2 regions of the Shewanella sp. 38A_GOM-205m genome follow, and region 1 is predicted to be linked to the other one. Evidence: riboswitches for the same ligand, from Rfam matches in the RefSeq annotation. Region 1 holds a riboswitch; the other holds the start of a gene.
The links. Region 1 has a riboswitch for cobalamin ahead of N512_RS23340 (ABC transporter ATP-binding protein). Riboswitches for the same ligand answer to the same signal wherever they lie in the genome.
Positions count from the first base shown of each region.

Region 1 (11,849 bases):
CCGCTGTTGGATAGAGGTCGGATAGGTTGACTATGTCGTCGCGCACATTGACCGTTGATTGCTCGGCCCCCTGAACCCCCAACACATTGATGAAGGGGAACATGGTTTCAATAGTGTCCGGCGCTATCTGGCTGGCGCTGGTATATTGATTGGTGATGGCGCAACCCGGTACCCCGTCATATTGCGGGCTGTAAGAGGCCGACATATAGCTGAGATGACCATTGGCCTGGGAGTGCGACATGTTGAGGGCGTGGCCGAATTCATGGGTAAATACCCCGGCAATCATTTCGCCTTCTGTGTCATCTATACCCACGTACCAGCCGTTCATCAAGGCAGTGGCCTCAAGGATTTCACCGGTTTCTTCATCGGCCCACTCGGGGAAGGCTATCCCCAGTACCTGGCTGCGTGGTACGCCGAAATACTGTTCCAGGATCTGGCCGTCGGTGTCATAGTTGACCCAGAAACCATAGCCGTTTACGGCGGAATAGATCTGATCGACATTAGTTTGATTGACGTCCTTGATGCCGATTTGCTGTTCAATGGTGCCCTGCACCGACATCTCAAAGGTGGAGGTTTCCACCGCAGACCATTCGCCCACGGCCTTGGCGGTAATGGCATTGGCCTGAGCTATGCTGAGGAAGGTGTAATCCCTGTCCAGCACAGTACCTGCCGGGATCACAGTGCCGTCCGGCAGTGTGATGTCGAGATTGAACACCTGCCCCTTTTCCAGAATGGTGAAGGTTTGTACGTCAACCCCATCCTTGTTTTTAATCACTGGGCCGCCGTCGGTATAGACGGGAATCGCACCCTTGGAAGTATCCCACTTATAGGGCTGCATTGTGGGTTCGTGAATATACAGCGGGCCACCGGCCAGAGCGGCAGAGGAGACTGAGCCCAACAGCAAGGCCGTGGCAATTCTTGAAAGCTTCATTATTTGGCCTCCTGTACCAGTTTGCCAACCAGAGACATAAATGCGGCGGCATCCACAGCGCCGGCCGTGGTGATAAGGCTCTGCTCTTCAGGGCTGAGCGACTGGGTGTTCATGCCATCAAACAGGCCTATGTTGCCCAGTTGATTGCTGACTTTGCCGTTTTGCACAATGAATTTGCCTTGTTCCAACCCTACGGTAGAAGTCAGGCCTGCACCGAGATCCGGGTTCATAAAGGCCACTACCTGCTCGCCAACCGACCAGCGGGCGAAGCCTTCGGGGGATACGCCCAGGTAGACTTTGCCATTACCCATAGCGCGGGGCTTGAGCAAACCAAACTGGCGGAAGGTATATTCGCTGCCTGCCTTATGTTTGTTCTTGGCATCCATACCTACCCGAATGGTGATCTGGGTATAGGGGCGTTTGCGCTCATCAAAGCCATCGGTCACAGACACCACTTGGCCTGAGACTATGCTGGACGCCTGACTGGTCAATTGACTGAGATTTTGTTTGAGATGTTTTTGGGCCACGGCTGCCGGTGTCAGCAGCAAACTGGCTGAGACGAGACATAGCGCCGATAGACGCTGGAACCACTGAGATCTTGTCACTGGAATACCTCCTGTATGATTGGGATAAATTCAGCTTTCGATCATCGACCCATACTTCCTTGGCCGAATATTGACCGAGCACCTACTTAAGCACGCCGACTCAATGGGAGGCACGGCAAATGATGTAGCGTTTTGTAGCGTTTTTGTTAAACGCACACGGTTTGTCTCAATCTTGTGTTAGGTGAGGGCGATGGCGGAGAGGCAAGAGGGAATAGATTGGCTTTCAACACACCTTTGGTTATCTTTTGCTCAGCGTGAGCTGTTTGCCATGCTGAATATCAGTTAATAACATGGAGAGTGCTGATGAGCTGTAACTTTTGTGGTGGGCGTTTGAATAACGGAATGTTACGTAAGCAGGAGCCGGGAAGCGGTCGGAAGTTTAAGTCGTGTCCCAACTGTTCAACGACTCATGGTGAGGAACATATATTTCATCCCTATCCCGCTGATTTTGGTAATACGCCGGCACGAGTGACAGCGGCCAATCCGGACGGGCATCAAAGTTATTGCAGAAATTGCCGGGCGCTTGATACGGGTATTGCTTCAGAGAACTATCAAAATGGTAAGCGTTGCAGCGAACTGAGCTGATGGCACAGCCAATTTGTCAGCCTAATACCTGATGAATGACAGAACATGACATCGGCCCTCAAAGCCAAATGAGTCAGGCCTTGAGGGCGCACAAGATTAAACAGACTTGTTCATTTGGGCTTTGGCGGCTTCAACCTTGGAGAAATCCAGTCCCAGTTCTTCCACGGCTTCTTTGATCAGTGCCGGGTTCTGCATCACTTGCATCATCAACCCCTGCAGCTTTTCCGGCGGTAATCCCAACTGCCCCAGAGTACCCATGGCCATCAGGGGATTTTCGGTCAGGCTCTGGAACAGACTGTTTATTTGTTCATCGCTGATATTGTGCTCTTTCAGCAGGGCAATAATAGGATTCATGGAAAGTCCTTGCGGTTGTATTCATCAAAGAGTGCGATTCTAGCAGAGCAGAACCCCGAATGTCGCTGGCTGAAGAGGTACTCTGGTTCAGCTAACGTCCTCTGGCGACATTTTGCCAAACGTATGGTATCTGGTTAGTGGCTCTGTACAGGGGAGTGAGTGGAAACCTTGTTCGTGGCTTTAATTTTTGCCTGAGATTCTGGATTTGTTGCTTTTGCCCTGCACCTTGATGGCGGCTGTGGTTAATCCACAGCCGCCAATCTGAGACAACTAAGGCATAAAACCAAAGAATTTAAGCAAGTCTTCGGTGTTTTGCCTGATGCTGAATGTGACTGAGTAATCATCCAAATCATCTGGGCCTAGGTTGGCATCAAATCCTACTAGGAATGGTTTATTCTCCACTAGCTGAAACTGCGCGCTGATCCTGAAAAAATTAATATCAGATAGCGAGCTGTAGTTGGTTGTTCGTAGAAAGTATCCGCCGACCTTGGCTCTGGGAAGTGCATTCTGATCTCGCAGAATAGTATCACTGTAGAGATTGAATTCGAGGCCGCCGCCGTAGTATCTAGCAAGTTCATTTCCTTGTTTTGCTTCATCCAGGCTGCGGACTCCGGTCAGTATGGCAAGACTCAGGACTGAGTCGCCATTATTGGACGCTGCAATTCCTCCAGGAGACCAAAGGAATTTCAAATAACCATCAATAGAATCGGTGACATCGTTGAAACTTGTGTCAGCGAAATTAGGTTTTTTCTCTGTAACTGTAGGACTCTTCTCAAAAAGAACGCCCACCTCGAAATTTGTCACTGCATCATTCCAACCCCAGGCATTGTGCCAACGGCCGTTCAACATAAAGGAAGCAGTCACTCCGCCCTGATCAAACCCAGAACGCTCTCCAGCTTCGTTATAGCTATTTTGTTGTTTGTAGCCAAGCTCAAAAGAGCTCAGCCAGCGTCCCTGATAGTTTTTACTGTTATTGCTAGCAGCCCCCTGACCCAGCGTTTTCAATATGCTCTTGTCTCCGTCTGTCAGTGTTGCGCCAGCCTGTTCGGCTTGGGTTAGACACATTTGCAACAATTGGATCGCGAATCTATCGTACCCCTGTTTTACAGTATCAATCCCTGAGAGATTTGTAGTTCCGCTCGCCGGACAGTTGATTGTGATCTGCTTTGTTTTGTCGGTGGTTTTGAAGCATTGTTTTACCTCTGGTGCCGTATCTTCGAATTCCAGTTTCTGTGTTGCTGTAGCTAGTTTGTCGAAACAAAGTTGTGTTTGAGTCGCACCATTTGTATCTATCTCTTGCCCTGCGAAGACTAATGGCGCATTGAATACGGCCAGTGCAAGTATTCCCCAATGTAGTTTCATAGTTCTTCCCTGTTGTGATGGTTAAAGGTAACGCTCACTGGGCAATAAAATCGACACCTTACGAGAGACGATTTTATTAATCCAAGACAGATTAAAAATTGCTCAGCATCAATTGTAATTTAATTGTTTTTATTTGGTTGATTTTTTGATCTATTGGATGGCGTGGGATGTTTGACCATCTAACCCAATAGGAAGTTAGCTGAGAAAAATATACTTTATGAAACTGGCATTAGTATGAGGTGATGTGGCTGAGGTATAGACCCAGGAATAAGCCAAGGTAAGCCTTATTCCTGGGTATGGAGGTACGCTAAAAGACTATTTGCTGGCCTCTTTTACTCAGGATCATAATCCAATACCGGGGCCAGCCACTTCTCGGCTTCGGCCACTGTCATCCCTTTGCGGCGGGCGTAGTCTTCCACCTGATCTCGGCCTATGTTGCTTACTCCAAAATAGCGTGATTGCGGGTGCGCAAAGTACCAGCCGCTGACCGCCGCCGTGGGGTACATGGCAAAGCTCTCGGTAATCTTGAGGTCGATACACTCGTCTGGCTTAAGAAGCTGCCAAAGCAGGCCTTTTTCCGTGTGGTCCGGGCAGGCTGGGTAGCCGGGAGCCGGGCGTATGCCTTTGTACTTTTCACGAATAAGCGCCTCGTTATCCAGGTTTTCTTCGCTGGCATAACCCCAGAATTCCTTACGCACTCGCTCGTGCATCCGCTCGGCGAAGGCTTCGGCCAGGCGGTCGGCCAGACACTTGAGCATGATGGCGCTGTAGTCATCGTGGGCCGCCTCGAAACGGGCAATATGGGCGTCGATGCCATGGCCGGCGGTGACCGCAAATCCCCCCATATAGTCGGCCACGCCGCTCTCTTTGGGAGCAACAAAGTCAGAGAGACAGAAGTTGTGGTTGCCCACCCGCTCCAGCTGCATCCGTAGATGATGGGTGGTCAGCAACACTTGGCTGCGAGAGTCATCTGTGTAGATCTCGATATCATCGAAGTTGACGCTGTTGGCGGGAAAGAGGCCGATAACGCCCTTGGCGGTGAGCCACTTCTCTTGGATGATTTGCTCCAGCATCGCCTTGCCGTCGGCATAGACTTTACGGGCCTCAGTACCAACGACTTCATCATCCAGTATTTGCGGGAAATGACCGTGCAACTCCCAGGCGCGGAAAAACGGCGTCCAGTCGATGCGATCGAGCAAGTCCTCCAGCGGATAGTCGTCAAACACCTGGATCCCCGGGGTGTTGGGCTTCACCGCTTGATAGTTGGCCCAGTCGTGGCTGCAGCGGTTATCCCGTGCTACCTGCAAGGGCACTATCTGCTTGCGCTTGGTCTGCGACAGACGCTTTTGGCGCATCATTTCATATTCGCGATAGGTTTCGTCTATGGTGGCCTGGCGGGTTTCATTGTTGATGAGCTTGCTGACCATGGGCACGGCGCGCGAGGCATCGGCAATATAGATGGCGCCATGGGGATAATGAGGCGCTATCTTCACTGCGGTATGGATCTTGGAGCAGGTGGCACCACCGATAATCGCCGGCAGGGTCAGACCTTCGCGCTCGAAGGTTTTAACGTTGTGCACCATCTCATCCAGGCTCGGGGTAATGAGCCCGGACATGCCTATGATGTCGACCTTCTCGGCCTTGGCAACTTCGATGATTTTCTCCACCGGCACCATGACACCGAGATCTATCACTTCGTAGCCGTTACAGGCCAGCACCACCCCGACTATGTTCTTGCCTATGTCGTGAACATCGCCCTTGACCGTGACCATCAGCACCTTGCCGTTGCTCTGGCCTTCTACTTTTTCGGCTTCGATATAGGGGTTGAGATAGGCGACCGCTTTTTTCATCACCCGGGCGGACTTGACCACTTGCGGCAAAAACATCTTACCGGCGCCAAAGAGATCGCCCACCACGTTCATACCGTCCATCAGCGGGCCTTCAATCACATCCAGCGGCCGCTTGGCCTGCAGGCGCGCTTCTTCTGTGTCGGCGTCTATGTATTCGGTGATCCCTTTCACCAGCGCGTGTTCCAGGCGTTTGTTGACCGGCAACTTGCGCCATTCGAGATCTTCTTTCTTGCCTGCGCCGCCCGGGCCACCGCGATACTTCTCGGCGACCTCGAGCAACTGCTCTGTGTTACTTGAGTCGGCAACCGGGCAGGGCAGGTTGAGCACCACGGCCTCTACCTTCTGCTTAAGCTCAGGGTCGATATCGTCATAGATGGCCAACTGACCGGCGTTGACTATGCCCATATCCATCCCCGCCTTGATGGCGTGATAGAGGAATACGGCATGAATGGCTTCCCGCACCGGGTTGTTGCCGCGGAAGGAGAAAGAAACGTTGGACACCCCGCCGGAAATCATAGCATGGGGCAGGTTGGCCTTGATATCTTCAATGGCGCCGATAAAGTCCACCGCATAGTTATCGTGCTCTTCTATGCCGGTGGCGATGGCGAAGATATTGGGGTCGAAGATAATATCTTCCGGCGGGAAGCCCACCTTATCCACCAGCACCCGGTAGGCGCGGGTACAGATCTCTGTTTTGCGCTCCCGGGTGTCGGCCTGGCCCTGTTCATCGAAGGCCATGATGATGGCGGCGGCGCCGTAGCGCTTCACCAGTTTGGCCTGTTCAATAAACTTGGCCTCGCCCTCTTTGAGGGAGATGGAGTTGACTATTCCCTTGCCCTGAATGCACTTGAGCCCGGCCTCAATCACCTCCCACTTGGAGGAGTCTATCATCACAGGCACCTTGCTGATATCCGGCTCTGAGGCGATAAGGTTGAGGAATTTCTGCATCATCTCGACCCCGTCGAGCATGCCCTCATCCATGTTGATATCTATGATCTGGGCGCCGTTTTCTACCTGGTCACGGGCCACCTCCAGCGCGGTTTCGTACTGGCCTTCTTTGATTAACTTGAGAAACCTGGCCGAGCCGGTGACATTGGTTCGCTCGCCCACATTCACAAACAGGCTGCTTGCATCTATGGTCAGGGGTTCCAGTCCGGAGAGGCGACATGCCACCGGCAGCTCAGGCAGCGGCCTTGGTGCATGAAGGCTAACGGCTTCAGAAATCGCCTTGATATGCGCAGGCGTGGTGCCGCAGCAGCCGCCGACAATATTGAGCAGCCCCTCTTCGGCCCAGGGGCCTATCACGCTTGCCATCTCCGCTGGAGTCTCGTCATAGCCGCCGAATTCATTGGGCAGACCGGCATTGGGGTGCGCCGAGACAAAGCACTCGCTGATACGGGAAAGCTCCTCGACATAGGGCCGCAGTTCTTTCGGGCCCAGGGCGCAGTTGAGGCCTATGCTCAGCGGCTTGATATGTCTGAGAGAATGGTAAAAGGCCTCTGTGGTTTGCCCTGTCAGGGTGCGGCCCGAGGCATCGGTAATGGTGCCGGAAATCATCACCGGCAACCTTTGCTGCAGTTTCTCGAACACATTTTCGATGGCAAACAGCGCCGCTTTGGCATTGAGGGTATCGAAGATGGTTTCCACCAGGATGATGTCGGCGCCACCGGCGATCAGCGCCTCGGTGGATTCGCTGTAGGCCAATACAAGATCGTCGAAATGTATGTTGCGAAAGCCGGGGTCATTCACATCCGGGCTGATGGAACAGGTGCGGTTGGTGGGGCCGAGCACCCCGGCCACATAGCGGGGAATACCGCTGGTGGCGGCCACTTCATCGGCCACTTCTCGGGCTATTCTGGCGCCTTGGTAATTGATCTCCGCCGCCAGGCTCTGCATCTCGTAGTCGGCCATGGCAATGGTGGTGGCGTTGAAGGTGTTGGTTTCTATGATGTCGGCACCGGCCAGCAGGTATTCCCTGTGAATGGTCTTGATGATCTCGCTCTGGGTCAGTACCAGCAGATCATTGTTGCCTTTGACATCGCAATGCCAATCTTTGAAGCGCTCGCCGCGGTAATCGGCTTCTTCCAGCTTGTAGTCCTGGATCATGGTGCCCATGGCGCCATCTAAAATCAGGATCCGCTCTTCGAGGGTCTGTTTGAGCTTGAGCTCTGTCTGGCTAGGGGAGTGCTGGGAAGTCGCCATAGGGTTACCTTTCATACCTGTCTTATTGCTGTTTTACATTCGCGGCGCTTGGCATCCGCGACATCATCTCTGCCGACCTGACGCCCGGGGCACTATCTGGCATGATAGCCAAAGGCGTGTGTGGGCGCGGAAAGTTATTTTGGACATTTATACGTATAGACGTCCATAATATACGGATTCCGGCGGTCTGCGGCAAGGTTAAATTGGCCCGGTAACCACCGGGACTCTGACGGGAGAAGTGTGTGGCTGAACATAGGCAACTGAATATCTATCTGCTGCGGCACGGCGAATGTGAAGGCGGCGAGATTATCCGCGGCCGCAGTGATGTGGCCCTGAGCGATGAGGGCAAAGCGCAGATGTGGCGCAGCTGGCGGGCTATCAGTAGTGCGCTGGAGCAGTTACCGAGCCAGCCCGAACGCCTGGCGCTGCTGAGCTCCCCGGCCCAGCGTTGCCAGGCCTTTGCCGCCGAGCTCAAGGCCGATATGCCTGATTATTTCCCGGCGCCGCTGCAGCAGCATGACTGGCTCTGGGAGCTGGACTTCGGTGACTGGGACGGCATGAAGGTGGCGAGTGTCTATCAGCAGCATAGCGAGGCGGCTGAAGCCTTCTGGCGTGACCCCGTGGCCAATACTCCGCCGGGCGGGGAATCGCTGCCAGCCTTTCGTAGCCGGGTGTTGGATGGCTGGCAGACTATGGTGCAGCGCTGGCTTGCTAGAGAGGTTAGTTCTTCCGAAAGCTCTGTTTCAGGAGATTCTGGTTCTTCAGCAAGCGCCGATGCGGCACTGATCCTGACTCACAGCGGGGTTATCCGGTTGCTACTGGCCGAGATTTTGCTGCCGGGGCAGATGCCGCCTGCGGCAGTGTTCAACGCCTTGGAGCTACCTTATGCGGCCTGGGTCAGAATAACCCTCTATGCCAGCCGTGATGCCAGCGGTGAAAGTGACCAAGAATGGCAGTGTTTCAGCAAGCTCCACTGGCCGCAATAGTACGGGCCTTAGCCTAACGCCCGGCGGTGATTGCGCCAGGCAATTGTGCCGGGCGATAAAACCGGGATAATAACCCCAAATGGCCGCCAAGTGCGGCAGCAGCCAGGGTGTTGGCACCTTTGCAGGTGAACCAACCCAGGGAACCGGGAAAGCCCGGACTGTGCCCGCAACTGTGAGTCGTCTTTGGCGACGAGTCAGGAGACCTGCCCAGGCTGATAAACCAAACCAGAAACCCGGGCGGGTAAACCGGGGGAGCGAATAGATGATTCTTCCACTGCAGCCTGAGCCTTCTGCCGGTCACAGGCTCAATGTCGGGGGGCGGTTATGAGCCTGGCACTCAAGGTGCAACAGCTTAGCTGGCTTCCCGGTGGCCACAGCGTATTGGCCGATGTGGGCTTTGAGCTGCCAAGCGGCAAGATGCTCGGGCTCATAGGCCCCAATGGTGCCGGGAAGTCGAGCCTGCTGCGCTGCCTCTATCGTTATATCCGCCCGGACCGCGGCCAGATCCAGCTGTTTGGGCAGGATATCAATAGTTTGTCAGCCAAAGCCTTCGCCAAAGAGGTGGCCGTGGTGCTGCAGGATACCCCAGCCCAGTTGGCACTGGATCTGACTCAATTAGTGGCCATGGGACTGACTCCCCACAAGGGTTTGTTTGATATGCCATCGGCGGCCGACAAGGCCCAGGTGCAGGCGGCATTGGCGCAGGTCGGGTTGCAGCACAAGGCCGCAGAGCCCTTCGCGCAGCTTTCCGGCGGAGAGAAGCAAAGGGCCTTGATTGCCCGCGCCATAGTGCAGCGCCCCAAGCTTTTGATCCTGGACGAGCCCACCAATCATCTGGATATCCGCTATCAGATCCAGATCCTCGAGCTGGTGCGCAGCCTGGGGGTCACAGTGATCGCCTCGATTCACGATCTCAATCTGGCCTCGGCCCTGTGTGACGAACTCTTGCTGCTGGATAACGGCCGCCGTATTGCCCACGGCTCGCCCCAGAGCGTATTGACCGAAGACAGAATTGCCGGTGTCTTCGGTGTCTGCTGCCAGGTGGGGACGCATCCGCAGTTGGGACGGCCGCTGATCCACTACTTTTACGGCTATCAGTCGCCAGAGCCTGGTCACGGCAAGGCTGTAAGCTCGGCGGCGCTCGCCAGTGGCAAGGTTCACGGCGCTGCGATAGTCGAGCCAATGGCAGGGCCTGCCTCGGCCGAAACCTGTGTTGCCCACAAGGAAACTGACCGGCGCCCAGGCTCGGTGGGAGGTGGCGCATGAATACTTCCATGGCCGCACCGGGGCGCTCGCTTATTGGCTGGTTTCTCAAGCCCTTGCCCAGACTTTACTGGTGCTGGCTGCTGTTGCTGCTCGGCACTGTATTGACACCCTTGGCCGCCGCCGGTTTTGGCGCCGCCGATATCAGCCTCTTCGATGTGGCAAGAGTGATTGGCAAACACCTGCTGGGCGTGGGTGAGCCATCTGCCATCAGCGAGCGTATCGTCTGGGATCTGCGCCTGCCGCGTATCTTGCTGGCCTTTATCGCCGGCAGCGGTCTGGCATTGTCGGGTTATGTATTGCAGGCGGTGACCCGCAACCCGCTGGCTGATCCTTACCTGTTCGGTATCAGCTCGGGCGCCAGCTTCGGCGCCGTGGTCTCGGTCGCCCTGGCGACCGGCCTTGGGCTGAGTTCGGCCATCTCCGGGATATCGCTGCCGCTGGGAGCCTTTATCGGTGCCAGTTTGGCCGTGCTCATGGTACTGCTGCTCGCGGGCAGGAATATCGGCAACCAGATAGAGAGAATGTTGCTCTCCGGGGTCGCCATCTCCTTTATGTTCAGCGCCCTCACCAGCTTGATCTTGTATTTTTCCACCCCGCAGGCCACCACCTCCTTGCTGTTTTGGAGCCTGGGCAGTTTTGCCCGTGCCAGCTGGGATGGGCTTGGACTGCCAACTCTGGTGGTGCTGGCGGCCTTGCTGGTGATCCTGGCCTTCAAGCGCCAGGTACTGGCAATGCTTGCCGGTGATGAAACCGCCCACACTCTGGGAATCAGGGTGCAAAGGCTCAGGGTTTCCATGTTGCTGTTATGCTCGCTTATTACCGCCACTTTGGTGGCCCACTGCGGCGGGATAGGTTTTGTGGGGCTGATGGTGCCTCATATTGTCAGGTTGTTGCTGCCGGGGCAGCACCCCATGGTGCTGACGGCACTGGCGGGCGGCCTGTTTATGGTTTGGGTCGATGTGCTGGCTCGCAGCATACTGCCCACCCAAGAGCTGCCGGTGGGGGTGATCACCTCGGCCATCGGCAGTCTGTTTTTCCTGATGGTGCTGCGTAAACGCGGCCAATAACGATAAGAGAGGGAAGGATGTACCAGGTTGCAGCAATCAATCACGCGCTGGATGACGCGATTCAGGCCCGCATAGACAACAAGACCAAACCCCTGGGCGCTTTGGGTGAGTTGGAGGCTTTGGCGCTGCAATTGGGGCGCATTCAGCTCGATTCCGCCACCGATGAGTTGGTCATCCGCCGCCCCGTGATGCTGGTGTTTGCTGCCGACCATGGTATTGCCGCGGCCGGGGTGTCGATTGCTCCCAGCGAGGTGACCACCCAAATGGTGCTCAACTTTGTTGCCGGCGGCGCCGCCATCAATGTGTTTTGTCGCCAGACCGGCTTCGAGCTGGAGGTGATTGACTGCGGCATTCTCAGCCCCTTGGGGATCCCCGAGGTTACAGAGCAGCGTCTGGGCGCCGGTACCGGGCCTATCCACAAACGCGCCGCCATGACTCTGGGCGCTGTGCATCAAGGGTTTGCCATGGCGCGCACCTTGGTAAAACGCCATATCGATGCCGGCAGCAACCTGCTGGCGCTGGGGGAGATGGGAATAGGCAACACCTCTTCTGCCGCCGCCGTGATGGCTGCTCTGACCGGCCTGCCAGTGAGTGAATGTGTCGGCCGCGGCACCGGCATAGATGCCGCGACGCTTAAGCGC
Region 1 is NZ_JADP01000040.1:10,093-21,941, forward strand. It holds gene N512_RS0117935 (hypothetical protein) at 1-931, opposite strand, end outside; gene N512_RS0117940 (hypothetical protein) at 931-1,536, opposite strand; gene N512_RS0117945 (DUF2999 family protein) at 2,218-2,475, opposite strand; gene N512_RS0117950 (hypothetical protein) at 2,746-3,837, opposite strand; gene metH (methionine synthase) at 4,170-7,889, opposite strand; gene N512_RS0117960 (histidine phosphatase family protein) at 8,132-8,875, shown strand; cobalamin riboswitch at 8,964-9,100, shown strand; gene N512_RS23340 (ABC transporter ATP-binding protein) at 9,200-10,141, shown strand; gene N512_RS0117970 (FecCD family ABC transporter permease) at 10,138-11,208, shown strand; gene cobT (nicotinate-nucleotide--dimethylbenzimidazole phosphoribosyltransferase) at 11,226-11,849, shown strand, end outside.

Region 2 (11,849 bases), on a different contig from region 1:
GGCCTTATTGGCAAAATCCACCGCTTGTTCCATGGCCAGTCCCTCACTTAAGGCCACCATCAGGGCACCGTTGAAGGTGTCTCCAGCGGCCACAGTATCAAGTACCTTGACCGGGTAGCTAGGCACCAGGCCCTCAAACTCTGGGTGACGCACATAGGCGCCGCGGCTGCCGAGGGTGATCACCACGGCGCCAACCCCTTTGGCTTGCAGAGCGGCTGCGGCTTTGGCTGCGCCGGCTTCATCTTCCACCTTGATACCGGTAAGGGCTTCTGCCTCAGTTTCGTTGGGAGTGATGATATCCACCAAGGCCAGCACATCGTCAGCCAGCGTGCTGGCGGGGGCCGGGTTGAGAATTGTCACTGTGTCTTGTTGCTTGGCCAGTTGCAGCGCGGCTTTGACCGATTCCAACGGCGTTTCCAGCTGTGCCAGCAGGTAACTGGCGTCTTCGAACAGCTCTTGATGACAGTGAACATCGGCTGGCTCCAGGCTGGCGTTGGCGCCGGCGGCCACCCCAATACAGTTTTCACCGCCATCGCCGATGAAAATCATTGCGCTGCCGGTTGCCATTTCCGGCACTTTCTTCAAGCCCTGAGGATGAATGCCATCGTCCAACCAACTCTTGATCATGGTATCGGCAATGGCGTCGTCCCCAAGATGGCAGATAAAGTCCACTCGGGTGCCAGGTTGCACCAGTCTGGCGACGGCAACTGCCTGATTGGCGCCTTTGCCACCGTGTTCCAAACGGTAGCTGCGGCTCATCAGTGTTTGCCCTGGCTCGGGCAAGTGACTGAATTCCATCACATGATCGGCATTGGCACTACCGATTATCACTAGTCTACTCATGTATTAATCCTGATAGGCGTAGAGGCTTTCAACCAGCAGATCCACAAAGCCTTCACGATCCAGATGCATCAGCACCTTGGCGTTGGCGGGCTTGCCTGTTAAGTGATAGCGGTCGACAACCGTCATCCCTACAGTCAGCTCGCTCTGGGTTTCGATGGCAACATGGCAGTCCAAGCCGATGAACAACTCAGGCTTGAGCAGCCAGGCTATGGTGCAGGGGTCATGCAGCGGCGCGCCATCAAAGCCCCACTTGGGATCCTTGTGGTAGATAACAAAGAATTCCAGCAGATCGGCAACACACTTGGCAACCTTGTTGGGAATCGCGCGGAAACGGGCTACATCCTCTTCCATGATCTGCGCCTCATGGGTCACGTCCAGACCGGCCATGACGATGGGGATCCCTGACTTGAACACCATGTCGGCCGCTTCAGGATCAACAAAAATGTTGAATTCGGCGGCAGGGGTCCAGTTACCGACACCGGCGGCGCCACCCATCAGCACTATCTGCTCAATACGGGACTTGAGTTCGGGATAGGCGCTCAGGAAAATAGCGATATTGGTCAAGGGGCCCGTGGGCACCAGAGTCACCGGCTGGCTGCTTTGGCGGATTTTCTCTGCCATCAGTTCCCAGGCCATCATCGGCTGAGGTTCAAAGGCGGGATCCGGCAGTTCTGGGCCATCGAGCCCGGATTCACCGTGAACACTGTCGGCAATGATCAGCTCCCTTGCCAATGGCTTGGGGGCGCCGCTGGCCACAGGAATATCGGTTCTGCCCAGCAGAGTAAGCACTCGCATGGCGTTGTTGAGTGTTTTTTCCTGGGTTTGGTTACCGGCGCTGGTGGTCACGGCCAGCAGATCCAGCTCAGGGTTGGCCAGGGCCAGGATCAAGGCGATGGCATCATCATGGCCGGGATCGCAGTCGAGAATGATAGGGCGTTTCATGCTGTTACTCCTTTAGCAATTTGCCCGAGCATAGCATGACTCTTTGGCGCGCGCAGAACCGGATGGCAAACTGTGAAGTGTTCCTCAACTGATTGCTGAAATCTGCTACAATCCGCGGCCTTAAAGGATTGAATCAAAGGGGACCCGGTGGGAAAGATACGGGCAATCTGGGAAGATCTGATAATTATCGGCCTTTTTGCGCTTGCCAGCGGGCTGTTCTCGGCTCTAGGGCTCTATTTTGTTAAAGAGAGTGTCCAATCCTGGTATGAAGTGAATATCCTGCTCGAACGAGGCGTCGAGACCCAAGGTTATATTGCCCGGCGTGAGCAACACTATGTGTCCCCTGGGCGCTGGGGTTTTGGCCGTTATGAGTGGGATTGCCAGGTGCATTATCAGTTGCCAAACGGCAGCGAGTATCAGATCTGGGATCCCCCAGGCCTGCTTTGCGATTCGAGAAGCGTCGGTGAAGCCGTGATCCTTTGGCATTTGCCTGAGGAGCCCGGCATAGTGCGCACCGATATCCAGTACTATCGAGAACAGCAAAATACCTGGCTCGAGCTGTGGGGGATTCTAATCGCGCTATTGCCGCTGGCCATTGGCGGAAAGTTTGTGGGTAAAACGGTCCAGTGTTTGCGCTTTCTTCGGGCTCGGGAGCGGTTGTCGCCAATAGTTGAGCAGTTACTGGAGGCCGATAACCCCGCCGAGTTACTGGCATTGCTTGAAGCCAACCGGGCCAGCCCGGCCAGTAGCTATTTGGGACGGCAGACCCTTGGCTATATCGCCGCCAGGCCTGAATGGCAGGTGCGTTTTCTTGCCTGGTTTGTCCCTGTGTGCCTCAAGTGGGAGCCGCCAAGTAAAGGCGAGGGCGTCTCTGGCCTCGAACTTTCACTGCAATTGGCGCTCGGCCGCCGCTACCCTGAGTTTACCCTGGCACTGCTCGATGGCATTCGTAGCCTGTTTACTGAGCATGAACTGGCGAAGATGGTCTTCTCCCAGCATCTGACCAAGCTGCAACGCAAACCCTGGAGTGCTGAAATTCAAAAGCAATTCAACGCCTTGTTGCTGGAGCGGCAAATGCCTTTGGGTAGCAAAGGATTTGTCCACACCGAATTGAGCCGCTTGGTTTGCCTGGAATGGCTTTTTAACAACCTGGAATCGCTGCCCGATGTTTGGTTCAGCGCTGCTGCAGCCTTGCTCAAGGCGCTCGCAGCGCAGCCGCCATTGAATCCTTTGAGCCGTAAACAGCGTAAAAAACAAGCGCTGCATTGGCGCTATATTCTTGGCAGCCTGGCATCCAAGTTTAACTCAGGGACAATCGGTCGAAAGCGTCAGACACAGCTGGCACAGATTGAAACCGATATCCAGGTGCTGGCCGCCAGCCGTGGTTTTACGCTGAGCAGATAAGATGAAAAAGCGCCGGCTGGCTGTTCATGGCTATTTATGGCTATGAATATGGCGATATTTGTAAACCAATGACGACTGACAGGGTGAGATATCTCTGATTTTGTGGCGGATGGAAGGTAAATCTCTTTTCTGTCACTTTGCAGTTCATTCAGGTATGTTAAAATTGTTCGCTGTTTCAGGGAGTAAGAAACTCTGATGAAACTTTGGTCGCCTTAAGCCATTCAATAATTGGCGCGGCGTTATCGGATCTTGGATCTGTTATTGGGAGAAAACATGGAACATTTCATCGGAGCCATCAAAAAATACGCCGACTTTACCGGTCGGGCCCGTCGGACAGAATACTGGATGTTCACTCTGTTCTATATCATTTTCAGCTTGGTTGTCAGTGCTATTGACTATGCGCTGGGTACCACAGTGCTGGGGCTGATTTATTCTTTGGGCCTATTGTTGCCCTCTATTGCAGTTGCCGCGCGTCGTCTGCACGACACTGACCGCAGTGGTTGGTGGCAGTTGTTGGCATTTATCCCTATCATAGGTTGGATAGTGTTGCTGGTCTTCTACTGCCAGGACAGCGAAGTGGGTGACAACCGCTTTGGCAGTAACCCCAAAGAGCTGGGTTAAGATAATGGAAAGGGAGCCTCGGCTCCCTTTTTGTTTTTAGGGTAAATCTGCGGCGGTCAGTCGTCGTCAAAATTAGACATTCATCCATATAGACGTCTATAATGCCCGCTCTCGGCTAGGCCGGGAATGACAGCACAGTATTTCAGTCAACCTCTCGTGGTGCCCCGGAATGAAAGACCGGGGATAATCGGGAAGCCGGTGAGAATCCGGCACTGCCCCCGCAACGGTAAATGGTGAGAGACAGGCGCGCCCAAGTGGCGTCATAAAAGCCGGGTCTTGCGCGGTCAACCGCATAGCCAAAGTCCGGAGACCGGCCCTGGAGGTATTTCGATGATTTCGGTGGGCAGATCTCGAAATGCGGCAGCCAAGGGGCTCTCCCTGCCGTGGCACTCTTGCCCCGTTTCCCTTTCAGGAGTCAAAGGAAAATGGGTTTCAAACTAAATCATCTCGCGCTGCTCTGCGGTGCATTTACCTCAGTTCCCGTCATGGCGAGTGCTACAACCCAGGCCGTGGATGAACAGCTGGTGGTCATTGGCCGTCAGGATGACACGCCGCTCAATATTGCCGCCAATGTGGTGGTCATAGATGCCGCCGATATTCAGCAAAGCGGTGCCAGTAATCTGAGCGAGTTGCTGCGTGGCCGCAGTGGCATTCAAATATCGGACAATAACTCAGGGCCTGTGCTGGCGATGCGCGGTTTCTCTTCCAGCCAAGCGGTGAATAACACCCTGATACTGATAGATGGTCGCCGACTCAACAATATCGATATTGCCGCCCCCAGCCTGAGTGCCATTGCGGTCAATCAGATTGAAAGGGTAGAGATCCTTTCCGGCAGCGCCGGGGTGCTCTATGGTGATCAGGCAGTCGGCGGAGTGATCAATATTATCACCAAGGCGCCCAGTGCCAGCGGTGGCAACCTGACCCTCTCAGGTGGCAGTTTTGACACCTACGAAGGCCGTGGGGATCTGTCCGGCGCCATCAATGACAACTGGCGTTACTATTTGGCTGCTGCTTACAACGAGAGCGACAACTACCGTAGAAACAATGCCAACGAAACCGGTTCTGTGCTGGGGCGTCTGCAATATGATTCAGAGTTGACCAACTTCTTTGTCGAAGGCAGTTACTACGATAACAAGCGCCAGACTCCAGGCTCACTGACCCTGGCTCAGTTTGAAGCCGACCCACGCCAGGCGACATCGACGCCGGGTGATTACAACCATGAGATGACTTCTGCCTGGCGTGCTCATCTCCAGCGCCAGGTGCACGCCAACTGGGCCCTGGCTGCGGACCTCAACTACAGCGATACTCTGGTGTCCAGTGTCAGCTATGGTAGCCCAGGTCGTAACGAGCGCTCGCTGTTGGAATTCAATCCCAAGGCGCTGGGGCGTTATCAGACCCGCAACGGTGAGCTGAGCATAGTCATAGGCGCCGATATTCAACGGGGTGAAACCGAGTTCGATCTCAGTTATATGCAGCGCAGCAATACCCAAACCATGACCAGCACCTATCTACAGGCCAATGTGCCGCTGACCAACAGCCTGAGCTATGTGGTGGGCGGGCGCTATGCCAAGGTCAAGGATGAACTCAAGGACGGTCAGATTTACCCCAATGGCATAGATTTGGATGAAGACGCTCACGCGCTCGAGTTGGGGCTCAACTATCGGCCGCTGGAAGGCCACAGATTCTATCTTCGCGGTGATGAGAGTTTCCGTTTCGCCAAGGTCGATGAGCAAGCTTATACGCCGCCAACAGTCGTCGGCCTCAAGCCGCAGACCGGCCGTTCCATTGAAGCCGGCTGGGATTGGACCTTGAGCAACCAGAGCCTGCGTCTGAACCTGTACCGACTGTCGCTGGAAGATGAAATTGTCTTTGACCCCAGTGCTGATATGCCTATCGGCGGTGCTTTCCCCGGCGCCAACGTCAACGCCGATGCTTCCCGCCGTTATGGCGCCAGCCTCGACTGGGACTGGCAGCTCAATGAAATGCTGCAGTTGGGACTTGAGTACAACTATATCGATGCCGAATTTACTGAAGGCGCCAACAAAGGCAAATCTCTCTCCTGGGTGGCCGAGCATTCCGGGCGTATCTACACCAGTGTGGACTTTGGTCAGCACTGGCAGCTGTTTGTCGAGGGTCAGTATCTGGGTGACAGATATATGGAGGGTGACAATGGCAACCAGCACGATAAACTGGACAGCTATTGGCTGGGGAATATCGCCCTCAACTACAGCCGAGATGCCTGGCTTGCCAGCCTGAGGGTCGACAACCTGTTTGACAAGCAATACGCCAGCTCAGGTTATTTCAGTACCTGGGGCGATGGTTATTACTCGGGTAGCGGCCGGGCGCTGAGATTCAGCGTCAGCTATCGCTTCTGATAGCATAGAAAGCCGGGGGTTCCCGGCTTTTTTCTGCCCGTATTTCTATCTGTTTTAGTTGGAAAGTACTCACCGACAAGGAGGCAAGAGTCGAAATATGAAAGCTGATTTTAGATATGGTTTGAGAGGCGTGGCCATAGCCCTGTTGTCGCTGCTTTTGCTGGCTTGCTCCGAGCCCAAGCTGGCATATATCGGCAGCAATGGCAAACTGCTGGCCTTCGGTGACAGCCTGACCCAAGGCGTTGGTGCCAAGGCCGGGCAGGATTATCCCAGCCGTCTGGCCGAGTTGTGCCGTTGTGAGGTGATCAACGCCGGGATTTCCGGTGAGCAATCTGCTGCCGGGCTTGAGCGTTTGCCGGCACTGCTGGATGAAACCAAGCCGGATCTGCTTATTTTGCTCGAAGGCGGTAACGATATTCTCCGCGGTCGTAGCCAGGTGCAATTGGCGCAAAACATTGAGGCCATGTTACTTGAGGCCAAAGCCCGGCAAATTCCGGTAGTGCTGCTGGCTGTGCCGCAAAAGAGCCTGCTGCTGTCCCCCCTGCCTTTGTATGCCGAACTGGCCGACAAGCACGGCGCCATCTTGCTGGAACAGACTCTGTCCGAGCTGCTGCGTTCAAACGAGCTCAAGTCCGATACTGTGCATCTCAATCAACAGGGGTATTCGCGTTTGGCACAAGTCATCTTTACCAGGCTGCAGGAGGCGGGCGCTTTTTGATGCTACTTTTTGATTCTGTTTGGCAAAAACCGGGCTAATTATCGATTCAACTTGACCCTGGTGGGCGTTTTATGGGTAAATTCTCTGCCATAATAAATGGCAATAGTGCCTCCATAATAAATAACAACAGGTTTAAAGAATCACATGACAGATCTTGAGCAGCAGGTTTTTACTCAAGTGCGTGCCATTATTGCCAACGAAGAGCAGGTGATAGGGCGCCGCGGCATCCTGATCCCGCTTAAGAAGGCCATTATTGCTGATGGCGATATTCGCAATGTGATCGATATTGTCGCGACCGATCCCGCTCTGGCAGCTCATCTGCTGTGGCGCAGCAATAACGCGCTCTCTCCTTCCGTTCAGCCAAACCGCAGCCTCAAGGATGCATTGGTGCGTCTGGGACAGGTCAATATCTACCGTTATGCCTTTAGCTTTTATCTCAAAGAGCGGCTCGATGAACTGCCGCAGCCATACCGTAAACTGGTACTTGGCTATTGGCGCCTGACCGAGTCCGTGGCGACCGAGTCTGTGGACAGCTTGCATCAGATGCAAGGGGTGCAGATAGACGCGGATGAAGTGCAGACTCTGGCACTGTTCAGCGTCTTTGGTCAGATTATTGCCCTGACGGCGTTTGCCTATCTCAACGCCGAAGCCGAGCAGTGCTTCCCGCTGGGCATTATCAAGACCCTGATAGAGACCCAGCAGCAGACGCTGACGGTGGAAGCTTTTGAATCTCTGGGGTTGGATGATGAGCTGCAAAGCGAGTTTATGGTCGCCCATAACCTGAGACAGACCCGGGATCCCAATTCACCCGGACTGGTACTGAGAAGGGTACTGTCCCAGCGCGGTCTGCTGCTGAATCCTCTCTAAATGCTTTGTGACTGCCGCCGACTTTCAGGGACGGTGGCAGCCGCTCAGTCAGTGTCTGTCCTGACGCTGTAATCCCTCTTTGGCAATTAATTCCAGCAGCCTTTGCAGCTGCACTCTATTGCTGCTGTCGCGGCGGTAGGCACCGAACAGCGGCCGTTTCAGGCCTTCTTGCCCCAGTTTCACCGAGGTCAGGCTCAAGCCCTGGGCTTCGGTCAGTGACCAGTTGGGCAAGGCAGCAACCCCTTCTTTACAGGCGATGCGTTGCAGCAACACATTGGTGAGATCACAGCGTTTTTGTGGGCCGGGCACCACTCCGGCCGGCTCGAGGAAGTGACGGAAAATATCCAGCCTTTCCAGCGGTACCGGATAACTGATAATAGGTTCCCTGGCCAGTTGTTGCGGCAAAATATAGCTGTTGCCTGCCAGAGGGTGATCTTTGGCCATCACCAGTCTCACTTCAAAATCAAACAGATGCTGATAGGCAAGGGCATGACCGGGCACAGGATCTGAGGTCAGCACTATATCCAGCTCACCGGTTTCCAGCGCATTGAGAGAGTCGAACAGATGGCGGCTGGAGAGATCCAGATTGGCATCCGGATAAGACTGATGAAAGGCTTCCATCACAGGCATCAGCCAGCGAAAACAGCTGTGACACTCAATACCCACCTTCAAGGGACCGCTGCTTCCAGATAGACCGCGTTTGAGCACAAATTCGGTTTCCTGTACCCGGGGCAGTATCTCTTCCGCCAGGGTCAGCAGGCGACTGCCCTCAAGCGTGAAAGTCAGAGGTTTGCTTTTGCGAACAAATACCTGGGAGTTAATCCGGGTCTCCAACTCTTTAATCTGGTGCGACAGCGCCGACTGGGTGACAAAACGTTTCTTCGCCGCGCCGGCCAGACTGCCACTTTCTTTCAGTGCTATCAGAGTACGAAGGTGTCTCAGTTCTATCATTTCCTCTCCACATGAATGCCGCTCATGTTGCCCTTGAATTCAATTCGGTTGCCTGTGCTGAGACTAGCACAATAAACTTCTAGACGTCCAGACGCCCGGTTTGATTTGTTGTGTTTCGGCGTCGCCAGTCACTTGCTGCACAGTTTATAAAGGATGGTATACATTATGCAATTAAATAGTCTTGGCTTTCCCCGTATCGGACGTCGACGTGAACTCAAGTTTGCTTTGGAGAAATATTGGCGCGGTGAGTCCAGCGTGGCCGAATTAGAGAGTGTTGCCAGGGAGCTTAGGCGTACCCACTGGCAGTGGCAGGCCGACGCCGGGGTGGCGCAGTTGCCGGTCGGTGACTTTGCTTACTATGATCAGGTGCTGACCCTGAGTGCGACTCTGGGGGTCATCCCCGAGCGTCACCGTGACGGCGGCGCTGTCAATCTCGATACCCTGTTCCGGATTGCCCGTGGCCGAGCGCCCAGCGGCAAGCATGCGCCGGCGTCTGAAATGACCAAGTACTTCAACACCAACTATCATTATCTGGTGCCTGAGCTCAGCGAAGATCAACGCTTCGATATCGCCTGGGAACAGTTGTTTGAAGAGGTGACCGAGGCTCAGGCGCTGGGTCACACTGCCAAGCCGGTACTCTTGGGGCCGGTCACTTTCCTGTATCTGTCCAAGACAGTGGGCTCAGAGTTTGACCGTTTGACACTGCTGCCGGCGCTGCTGGAATGTTATCAAGCCATTCTGGCCCGATTTGCCGCCCAGGGTGTTGAATGGGTGCAATTGGATGAACCTGCGCTGGCACTTGAGCTGGATGACAACTGGCAGCAGGCCTTCAATCAGGCCTACGGCGTGCTCAAGTCGGCGCCGCTCAAGCTGTTGCTGGCAACCTATTACGGCACTGTAGCCCACCATCAAAGTCTGTTGTCGGCACTGCCGGTGGCGGGTATTCACCTGGATCTGGTCACTGCGCCCGAGCAGTTGCAGGCCTCTGTCGATGCACTGGCGCCAGAGCAGGTATTGTCGGTTGGGGTGATCAACGGCCGTAACGTCTGGGCCGCCGATCTGGATCTTGTGGCCGAGCAGTTGGCGCCACTGGCGCGTGATCTGGGAGACAGGCTCTGGCTCGCCACTTCCTGCTCCCTGTTGCATACCCCGGTGGATCTCGAGGTGGAGACCGCACTGGCGCCCGAGCTTAAAAGTCTGCTGGCTTTTGCCAGGCAAAAACTCACCGAGTTGCAGGAGCTCAAGGCGCTTTTGGAGGCGCCTGAGACTGAAAATGCCAAAGCCGTGGTCGCCCGTTGCCGGAGTCGGCGCGCGGCCAGGGCGCAGGGGCGTAATCAACAGCTCAGTGCCAGAATCGATGCCCTGAGCGCAACCGATTACAACCGAAACCATGAGTTTGAGGTGCGCAGACAAGCCCAGCAGGCCAGGTTCAAGCTGCCTTTGTTGCCGACGACTACCATAGGTTCATTCCCGCAGACGGCAGCCATTCGTAACCTGCGTAGCCGCTGGCGCAAGGGTGAGTTGGACGATGCAGTGTACACAGAGCAGCTGCAACAGGTGACCCGGGATACCATAGAACGTCAGCTCAAGCTGGGGATAGATGTGTTGGTACACGGTGAAGCCGAGCGCAACGACATGGTGGAATACTTTGGTGAACAGCTAGATGGCGTTGGTTTTACCAAACAGGGCTGGGTGCAGAGCTATGGTTCCCGCTGTGTCAAGCCGCCGCTGATCTACGCCGATGTGACCCGTCCCAAGGCGATGACAGTCGACTGGGCCGAATATGCCCAGAGTCTCACCGACAGACCGGTGAAAGGCATGCTGACCGGGCCTGTGACCATATTGCATTGGTCCTTTGCCCGCGAGGATATCAGCCGCGAGCAGATAGCGACTCAGTTGGCCCTGGCGATACGTGATGAAGTGGTGGCATTGGAGCGGGCGGGTATAGGTATTATTCAGATTGATGAGCCGGCTTTTCGGGAAGGCTTGCCGCTCAAATGCAGCGATTGGGCCCATTATCTCGATTGGGCGGTGGCCGCCTTTAAGCTCAGCGCCGCCGGTGTCAGAGACGAGACCCAAATTCATACCCATATGTGCTACAGCGAATTCAACGACACTATTGCGGCAATTGCCGCCATGGATGCCGATGTGATCACCATAGAAACATCGCGCTCACGGATGGAGTTGTTGAATGCCTTCGAAGACTTTGACTATCCCAATGAAATCGGCCCCGGGGTTTATGATATTCACTCCCCCAATATTCCAACAGTGGAAGCCATGGTAAGCCTGATTGAAAAGGCGGCGCAGAAAATTCCTGTGCGCCAGCTCTGGGTCAACCCGGATTGCGGCTTGAAGACCCGTAACTGGGAAGAAGTCGAACCGGCTTTGAAGAACATGGTTGATGCCACCAGGGAGTTGCGACGTCGACTCGGGTGATAAAATTCTGTGGTTAATAACAGTCAGGGGCGCACTGCGCCCCTGATGTTGATTGACTCCAACGCGGGAAAGGTTCAGCCCATGCTCATGCCCAGCGCTATCAGGCCAACCGTACCCAGAATGATCAAGCCTGAAAAAGTGGTGCCCAAAATGGCGAAGATTTTCTGGCGGTCTTTTTGTACCAGGCCGCCAATGCCCAATCCCAAAGACACCAGGCAGACCAGCATCATAAAGATGATCATCAGGCCCACAAGAATGGCTTCCATCGAATTTTCATCCAGGCCGCCCGGTGTTGTCGCCTCCAGGGCTCCTGCAACAATAAAAGTGATAAACAGGGCTATCCCACTAAATATGCTGGTGGCAAACGAGGCGATCCCCAGACCTGAATGTTTTAATTGCATAGCAATCCCTTGATTTCTTCCTATGGTTATCCAACTGAGAAATATACAGAAACCAAGGGAAATATGCCATCGACCATTTCTGTCTATACTCAGGTCACGAACCTGTGCTGGACACAGATAACTATCAGGAGAAGCCTTATGAGCCATGTGTACAAGATAATAGAACTGACAGGTTCATCCCCCATCAGCTCGGACGAAGCGGTCAAGAATGCCATCGCGGCGGCCAGTCAGTCGCTGCATAATTTGCGTTGGTTTGAGGTGATAGATACCCGCGGACATCTGGAGGCCGGT
Region 2 is NZ_JADP01000029.1:41,117-52,965, reverse strand. It holds gene rbsK (ribokinase) at 1-843, opposite strand, end outside; gene rihA (pyrimidine-specific ribonucleoside hydrolase RihA) at 847-1,785, opposite strand; gene N512_RS0115340 (DUF3592 domain-containing protein) at 1,933-3,189, shown strand; gene N512_RS0115335 (DUF805 domain-containing protein) at 3,463-3,810, shown strand; cobalamin riboswitch at 3,951-4,143, shown strand; gene N512_RS0115330 (TonB-dependent receptor) at 4,236-6,185, shown strand; gene N512_RS0115325 (GDSL-type esterase/lipase family protein) at 6,283-6,903, shown strand; gene N512_RS0115320 (HDOD domain-containing protein) at 7,048-7,770, shown strand; gene N512_RS0115315 (LysR family transcriptional regulator) at 7,819-8,721, opposite strand; gene metE (5-methyltetrahydropteroyltriglutamate--homocysteine S-methyltransferase) at 8,887-11,157, shown strand; gene N512_RS0115305 (hypothetical protein) at 11,232-11,558, opposite strand; gene N512_RS0115300 (dodecin) at 11,697-11,849, shown strand, end outside.
Region 2: linked by a shared signal. The riboswitch ahead of N512_RS0115330 (TonB-dependent receptor) and the one ahead of N512_RS23340 (ABC transporter ATP-binding protein) in region 1 are both predicted to bind cobalamin.